One region of the Spirillospora sp. NPDC052269 genome, then DNA from elsewhere that is predicted to be linked to it. Evidence: riboswitches for the same ligand, from Rfam matches in the RefSeq annotation. Region 1 holds a riboswitch; the other holds the start of a gene.
The links. Region 1 has a riboswitch for S-adenosylmethionine ahead of thrC (threonine synthase). Riboswitches for the same ligand answer to the same signal wherever they lie in the genome.
Positions count from the first base shown of each region.

Region 1 (4,204 bases):
GGAAGCACTTCCTCCTCCAAACGGCGCGGAACGCGTTGCCCGTACCGGGTCTCCAACCGGTTCCGCGCCCGGACGTATCCGGCCACGGCCTCCTCCAGCGACCGCGGGATGGCCTGCACGCCGAGCGGACGCAGCAGGTGCCCGCTCATGGTCAGCAGCTCGCCGCGCACCCGGTCGTCCATGCCACGCCGACGCTTGTTGACCAGCCACAGGATCCAGTCCCAGAAGTGGGCGTCGATCGCGCGCAGCGTGTCCGGCCCTACTCGCCATGGCCCGGCCGGACGCCGCGGGACGTCCCGGAAGAGCAGGTCCACCTTCACCGGCCCGGCGAACACCAGCAGGTAGCTCGCGCATTCGCCGAGCGGATCCCACTGCGCCGCCACCGGATCGAACGGTGCGACGAGTTCCGGCAGGTCGGCGGCCACCTCCCCGAAGTCGTCCACGGCCACCGCGAAGTCCCAGTCCGAACTCCGCACGGCCGTCCCCCGCGCCCGCGACCCGACCAGTTCCACCCCCCGCACGGCCGGATGGGCGCGCAGCACTCCGGCGACATCCTCCGCTATCCCCATGACCATCCCTTTACCCGCCCAATCAACACGAAAAGCCCTCTCCCACAGGGAAAGAGGGCTTTTGTGTCGCTTCTCGGACGTCCGGCTCCGTCAGCAGCCGCCCGCGACGGCGGGGATGATGGAGATCTGGGTGCCCGCGGGCGTCGGGGTGTCGAGGCCCTCGGCGAAGCGGACGTCCTCGTCGCCGACGTAGACGTTGACGAAGCGGCGGATCCTGCCGTTGTCGTCCAGGATGCGGGCGGAGATGCCGGTGTAGGACGACTCCAGGTCGGCGACCACGGCGCGCAGGGTGACGCCCTCGGCGTCCACCTCGGACTCGCCGCCGGTGTAGGTCCGCAGGATGGTCGGGATGCGGACGGAAACGGTGCTCATGAGGGCTCCTCTCAGGCGATCCCGGCCGCGCGGAACGCGGTCAGGGTGGGGGCGATGTCGGCGGTCGGGGCGACGAACGGGGCGACGGCGTCCAGGGTCTTCAGGCCGTCCCCGGAGTTGATGATCACGGTCTCGGCGGACGGGTCGAGCACGCCGGACTCGGCGAGCTTCTTCAGCACCCCGACGGTGACGCCGCCCGCGGTCTCACCGAAGACGCCCTCGGTGGCGGCGAGCAGCCGGATGCCCTCCACGACCTGCTCGTCGGTGACGTCCTCGACCGTGCCGCCGGTGCGGCGGGCGACGTCGAGCACGTAGGTGCCGTCCGCCGGGTTGCCGATCGCGAGGGACTTGGCGATGGTGTCCGGCTTGACCGGGCGGAACACGTCCCAGCCCTGCTTGAACGCGTTCGCGACCGGGTCGCAGCCCGCGGCCTGCGCGCCGAACACCCGGTAAGGCCTGTCCTCGACCAGGCCGAGCTTGATCAGCTCCTGGAACGCCTTGTCGATCTTGGTGAGCTGGGACCCCGACGCGACCGGGACGACGATCTGGTCCGGCAGCCGCCAGCCGAGCTGCTCGGCGATCTCGTAGCCGAGCGTCTTGGACCCCTCGGCGTAGTACGGCCGGACGTTGACGTTCACGAACGCCCAGTCCTCCTGCTCGCCGGCGATCTCCGAGGCGAGCCGGTTGACGTCGTCGTAGTTGCCGTCCACGGTCACGAACGTCCCGCCGTACACGGCCGTCGTGATGATCTTCTGCGCCTCCAGGTCGGACGGCACGAACACCGCGCTGCGGATCCCCGCGCGGGCGGCGGCCGCCGCGACCGCGTTCGCCAGGTTCCCGGTGGACGGGCAGGCCAGCACGGTGAACCCCAGCTCACGGGCGGCGGCGAGGGCGACCGCGACCACGCGGTCCTTGAACGAGTGGGTCGGGTTGCCGCTGTCGTCCTTCACCCAGAGCCTCGCGAGCCCGAGCGTCTCGGCGAGGCGGTCGGCCCGGACGAGCCGGGTCAGGCCGGGCTCGGTGTTGGGCGTCTCCTCGACGTGGGACGGGACGGGCAGCAGCCCCTTGTACCGCCAGATGTTGCGCGGTCCCGCCTCGATCGACGCGCGGGTGACGTCGCCGAAGTCGTAGGAGATCTCCAGCGGCCCGAAACACTCCTCGCACGCGTAGTGCGGGCCGAGGTCACGGGTGTGGCCGCATTCGCGGCAGGTCAGAGCGGTGGCGGGTCCGAGATCGATCGCAGACGTGAGCGCCATGAGGCGAGGCCCTTCTCCCCATCTTCCCTGCGCACCGATTTGGTCGCAGGCCGGAGTTGGCACCACTTCCCGGTCGGCCTCGCGGAGTCGCGAGTGCGTTCTGACCGGGTGGTTGCCGGGGCTTCGTAGGGCCGGTCCCTCCACCCCTCTGGATGAGCGATATGAAGTTGTGCGAGGGCTGAGCTGGAAGACCGGCCCGTTCGGCCACTGTGCTCCCTGCACCCCTCTGGATGAGCGATATGAAGTTATATGAGGGGTTCTTTCGAACTCCGTGGCCCGAGATTACATGACGTGACCGGTTCGCGGACAAGGCCATCTCGCCGGTTGAGATGCGTTCAGCTCGTGGCCTTGGTCACCCGACAGACTTCTGTCACGCTGCCGGGAGGTGTCCGTGGAGGTGGCGACAGGTCTGTGCCGATGAACCACGCGGGCCCCTTTGATGTGCGGGCGCCTCGGCTGAGACGCTGCCTCCATGAGTCGAATCGTGGTGGCGTCCAACCGTGGTCCGGTGTCGTTCACCAGGAGCGAGGGCGGCGGGCTGACCGCGCGGCGCGGCGGCGGCGGACTGGTGTCGGGCCTCGCCGGGGTCGCGGCCGAGACGGACGTGCTGTGGGTGTGCGCGGCGCTCGGCGACGCCGACCGGGAGGCCGCGCGCGAGGCCCCGGACGGACGGCTCGACCAGGCGGGGCACGACACCGGCGACGCGGCGGTGCGGATGCTCGACATCCCCGCCGCGACCTTCCAGCGCGCCTACAACTCGGTCGCGAACTCGACGCTCTGGTTCGTCCACCACCTGCTGTACGAGACGCCGGTCGCGCCGCATTTCGACGCGCGGTTCCGCCGGGACTGGCAGTCCTACGAGGCGTACAACGCGGCGTTCGCCGACGCCGTGGCCCAGTCGTCCGGCGAGGGGGCGAAGGCCGTCGTGCAGGACTACCACCTGTCGCTCGCGCCGGGCATGCTCCGCGAGCGGCGCCCCGACCTGCGCATCGCGCACTTCTCGCACACGCCGTGGGCGCCGCCGGAGTACTTCCGGATGCTGCCGGACGACATCGCCGTCGCCGTCCTCGGCGGCATCCTCGGCGCGGACCACGCCGGGTTCCTCACACGACGTTGGGCGGACGCCTTCCTCGCATGCTGCGCCGAAATCCTGCCCGGCGCACGCGTGGACGGCCGATCCGTCACCTACGCGGGCCGGACGACCCAGATCGGTGTGCACGGCCTCGGCGTGGACGGTGAGTCCCTGCGCGCACGAGCCGCCCAGCCGGACGTGGCCGAACGCCGGGAGACACTGCGCGCGCAGGTGGGCGACCGCAAACTGATCGTCCGCGTGGACCGGACGGAACTCTCGAAGAACATCGTGCGCGGCCTGGCCGCCTACCGCGAGCTGCTCGCGACGCATCCCGAATGGCACGGACGGGTCGTCCACCTGGCGTTCGCGTATCCGTCGCGGACGGACCTCGCCGAGTACCGCGCGTACACCGAGGCCGTCCACGCGATGGCGCGGGCGATCTCCGACGAGTTCGCGACGCCCACCTGGGATCCGCTGATCGTGCAGGTCAACGACGACTATCCGCGCTCGCTCGCGGCCTACACGCTCGCGGACGTCCTGCTGGTGAACCCGATCCGGGACGGCATGAACCTCGTCGCCAAGGAGGGGCCGGTGCTGTCGGCGGACGGCTGCGCGCTGGTGCTGTCCCGGGAGGCCGGCGCCGCCGCCGAGCTCGCGGACGACGCGCTGACGGTCAATCCGTTCGACGTGTCGCAGACCGTCGGGGCGCTGCATCACGCGCTGCTCATGCCGTCCGGTGAGCGCGGCGAGCGGTGCCGCCGACTCGCCGCCGCCGCGACCGCGCTCCCGCCCGCCCGCTGGTTCGCCGACCAGCTCGACGCCCTCGGTTAGGCGGTCGGCGACGGCGCAGGCTCGGTGGCGGGTTCGAGCAGGCAGGTGACTGGGTTGGGCTCGTGCAGCCGCCGCCAGCGTTCCCGCATGTCGGCCTTGCCGTG
Region 1 covers NZ_JBFAUU010000005.1:482,040-486,243, reverse strand. The annotation lists gene AB0L06_RS13695 (nucleotidyltransferase domain-containing protein) at 1-569, opposite strand, end outside; gene AB0L06_RS13690 (MoaD/ThiS family protein) at 660-941, opposite strand; gene thrC (threonine synthase) at 953-2,197, opposite strand; SAM riboswitch class I at 2,213-2,356, opposite strand; gene AB0L06_RS13680 (alpha,alpha-trehalose-phosphate synthase (UDP-forming)) at 2,670-4,100, shown strand; gene AB0L06_RS13675 (sulfotransferase family protein) at 4,097-4,204, opposite strand, start outside.

Region 2 (4,204 bases), on a different contig from region 1:
GTACGACTGGGCCCAGCCGGGCTCCGGCTTCAAGCCGGTCGTGCTGGCCGCCGCGCTGAAGGCGGGCTACGGCCTCGACACCACCGAGGACGGCTCGTCCCCGCAGACCTTCGCGGGCACGCCCCTGCACAACGACTCCGACGAGCAGTTCGGGAACATCAACCTGGTCACCGCCACCGAGCACTCGGTGAACACCGCCTACGTCAACCTCGGCCAGCAGGTCGGGCTCGACAAGGTGACCAAGATGGCCGAGGCGCTCGGCATCCCGAAGAGCCAGCTCACCGCGAACGGCGCGAACAACGCCCCGTCGCTGCCGCTGGGCCCGATCTCGGTGCACCCGATCGAGATGGCCGGGGTGTACTCGACCTTCGCGGCGGACGGCACGCACCGCACCCCGTACGTCGTCCGCTCGGTCGACGACAACAAGGGCCACTCGGACGAGTTCTCCGAGAAGGGCGACAACGTCTTCAGCGACCAGGTCGCCAAGGACGCCACCTACGCGATGCAGAAGGTCGTCGAGGGCGGCACCGGCCGCGGCGCCCAGCTCGACGACGGACGCGACGTCGCGGGCAAGACCGGCACCACCAACGCCGGCGCCGCGATCTGGTTCAACGGGTTCATCCCGCAGCTCCAGACGACCGTCGCGATGTTCCGCAGCGACGGCAAGCCGCTGGACATCCCGGGCTACGGGTCCTACGGCGGCCAGCTTCCGGCGCAGATCTGGAAGAGCTACATGGGCGACGCGGTCTCGATCAAGAACTTCGCGGCCAAGTCGTTCGACCCGCCGTCCATCGACACCGGCTACGACCAGGGCCCGGTGACCAACCGTCCGACGGACACCCCGACGACCAAGCCGCCGTCCGGCAAGCCGACCAAGCCAGGCGGCCGCCCGACGGGGCCGGGCCAGCCGACCGGCCGTCCGACGCACCGTCCCACCGGCAAGCCGACAGGCGGTCCGAGCAGCCCCAATCCCGGGGGTGGCGGAACCGGAGGCGGCGGCGGAACCGGAGGCGGTGGCGGCGGCAGTGGCGGCGGCGGGGGTGGCGGAACCGGCACCGGCACCAACGACCTGGGCTTCTGACCCGAGGGGTCCCGAGTTCTCTCGGGACCCCTTTCCCATACCCGCCGTTCGTCATGGGCGTCATCCGTTGTGGGCGTTGGCCGCCGTGGGCGTTGGCCGTTGCGGGCGTTGGCCGGTGGGCTCAGTCGCAGGCGGTGCCCAGTGCGCCGGGGGCGGCGGCGAGGGTCGCGTTGAGTTGTTCGACGTCGCCCGCCGCGACCGTTCCGGCGGCGGCGCGGAGCTTGGCCGCCTGGTCCTTGAGCGCGTTCTTGAGCTTGTCGTCGGACGCCTTGTCCGCCAGCCCCGACAGGTTCGCGGCGAGCTGCTCGGTCGGCTGCCGCCATTGGGCGGCGTCCGCCGCCGACACCGCGTGCACACCGCCGATGTACTTCTCGTAGGCCGTTTTCGCGTCTCCGCAGGTGGCGGCCGAATTACCGCCGCCGACCGATCCGCCGCAGCCGGCCAGCAGCGCCGCCGCGCCCGCCGCCAGCGCTCCCCCGGCCGCCAGTCTCGTGATCACCCCGTGCGTCATCCGTGCCCTCCGACTTGATCCACATCCCGTCCCTCCTATACTTTCGCACCAGGTCATGAGCGCCAGCGTCAAGCCCCGGCTAGCTGGCCGGCAACCCTTCGTCCGCGATGGGGTGCCCCGGGTGAGGACCGGGCCGGGCGTGGTATCGCGCCCCGGCAAGCGCGGATCCCGTCGTTCCAGGGCCTGGCCCTCGGGATCCCTGATCCCGAGGAGTGCCCACGTATGTCCGCGACTGCCCTCGCTACCCCTTTTGTCGGTTCCACTCCCTCCGTGATCGGGACGGACGCGCCCGTCCCGCTGGACGACGGGCGCGCCGTCCCCTACGCCAACCTCGACTACGCCGCGAGCGCGCCGTGTCTTTCGGCGGTGCGGGAGGCGATCTCCGAGGCACTGCCGTACTACAGCAGCGTGCACCGGGGCGCGGGCTACGCGTCCCAGGTCACGACGGCCGCGTATGAGAAGGCGCGCGAGACGGTCCGGGGCTTCCTCGGCGCGCGGCAGCGCTCGTCGGTCGTGTTCACGCGCAACACCACGGACGCGATGAACCTGCTCGCGCACTGCGTCCCGTCCGGGACGACGGTCGTGGTGTTCGAGACCGAGCACCACGCGACGCTGCTGCCGTGGCGGCGGGCCGTCCGGCTGCCCGCGCCGGCCTCGCCCACCGAGGCCGTCGCCGCGGCCGGCCGGGCGCTCGCCGCCTCCCCCGCCGGACCGCGCCTGCTGGTGGTCACCGCCGCGTCCAACGTGACCGGCGAGGTGTGGCCGCTCGCGGAGCTCGCCGCGGTCGCGCGGACGCACGGCGCGCGCATCGCGGTGGACGCGGCGCAGCTCGTCCCGCACCGCCCGCTGGACATGACCGCGCTCGGCCTCGACTACGTCGCGTTCTCCGGGCACAAGCTGTACGCGCCGTTCGGCGCGGGCGTCCTCGCCGGACGGTCCGACTGGCTGCGCGCCGCCGGGCCGTACCTCAAGGGCGGCGGGGCCAGCGCGTCCGTCGACGAGCACGGGAACCGCGCGCACTGGCACGCCGACCCCGAGGCGCGGCACGAGGCGGGCACCCCGAACGTCCTCGGCGTCCTCGCGCTCGCCGCCGCGTGCGAGACCCTCGCCGCGACCGGCTGGACACCGCTCGTCGAGCACGAGGCGCGGCTCCTCGCACGGCTGCGCACCGGATTGGCGCGGATCCCGGGTGTGCGCGAACTCACGCTCTGGGGGGACCGGTCACCGCGCGTCGGCATCGTGTCGTTCGTCGTGGACGGCTGGGACGCGCGCGAACTGGCGGTCGCCCTTTCGGGACGGTTCGGGATCGGCGTCCGAGACGGAAAGTTCTGCGCACACCCCTTCGTCCAACACCTCCTCGACACGTCCAACGCGTCCAACGCAGTCAGCGCGGCCAGGGCGGGCGGCGCGTCCAGCGGAGGCAACGCGGGCAGCGCGTCCAACGTGGGCGGCGCAGGCAGCGCGTCCAGCGCAGGCAGCGCAGGCGGCGCGTCCAACGTGGGCGGAGCGTCCAGCGCGGGCGGAGCGGGCAGCGCGGGCGGAGCGGGCAGCGCGGGCGGAGCGGGCAGCGCGGGCGGAGCGGGCAGCGCGGGCGGCGCGGGCAGCGCGGGCGGCGCGTCCAACGCGGGTGGAGCGTCCGGTGCGGGTGGTGGGAGCTGTGCGGGCGGGCCGAGCTCGGCGGTCCGGGCGAGTTTCGGGATCGGGACCACCGAGGCGCATGTGGACCGGCTCGTCGAGGCGGTCGCCGTCCTCGCCCGCGGGGGTGCCGAAGTCGGCACCGCGCAATTGCCCCGGGGTTAGATCTCCATTACTCCGGTGGGCCCGGAGGCCGGTGGCCTTCGGCGGATGGCGCGGGATTGTCACCGTCCCGCGCCATACTGTCCCGAGGGTCGTCCGCGGACCGGTCGAGTGGGCGCTTTAGCTCTGTTCGCCCATGTAGCGTAAGCAGGTCCGTAAGGTGCCCAGCGGGCCCGCCTCCCGGCGTCGGGGTCCGGGAGGAGGAAGGTCCGGGGCGGGATGAAACAGGGGGTGGCGACCGTGGCGGACGGCTGGCAACCCACGTCGGAGCTCGAGCGCCGACTGGGGGACGCGGTACGGAACGGGGACCAGGAAGGGTACTTCCGGCTGCTGGCGGAGAGTGAACTCGTCGTCCCCGTCCCACCCGAGATGACCGACGACGTCCTCGCCGGCCGGCGGCAGCCGACCTGGCCCACGCAGGACGAGGACGACCGCACGTTCGTGCTCGTCTACACCTCGCCCACCGCGATGCGCGCCTGCCTCGGCCCGTCCTACCGGCACTACATCCGGGCGCCCTTCACCGTCCTCGCCGAGACCTGGCCGGACAACAACTGGTGGCTCGCGGTGGACGTCCCGTCCCACACCGTCCGGGACGTCTCGCTCCCGATCGAGGGCCGCCTGCCCGCCTGGTTCATACTGCGCCTCGCGCAGGGCGACCAGCGTCCGCCGCTCGCCGGCCACCACCAGCCCGACCCGTCCGCGCTGTCCGGCCCGGCCGCACCGCCGCCGCAGGCCGCTCCGTCCGCGCCTGCTCAGGACGGCGCGCACGGCGAGCCCATCGGCGCGCAGCCGCCTGCCGCACCGACGCCTGCCAC
Region 2 covers NZ_JBFAUU010000009.1:24,241-28,444, forward strand. The annotation lists gene AB0L06_RS20170 (transglycosylase domain-containing protein) at 1-1,081, shown strand, start outside; gene AB0L06_RS20175 (DUF8711 family protein) at 1,203-1,592, opposite strand; SAM riboswitch class IV at 1,644-1,760, shown strand; gene AB0L06_RS20180 (aminotransferase class V-fold PLP-dependent enzyme) at 1,863-3,392, shown strand; gene AB0L06_RS20185 (SseB family protein) at 3,609-4,204, shown strand, end outside.
Region 2: another riboswitch for S-adenosylmethionine. It lies ahead of AB0L06_RS20180 (aminotransferase class V-fold PLP-dependent enzyme); the one in region 1 lies ahead of thrC (threonine synthase).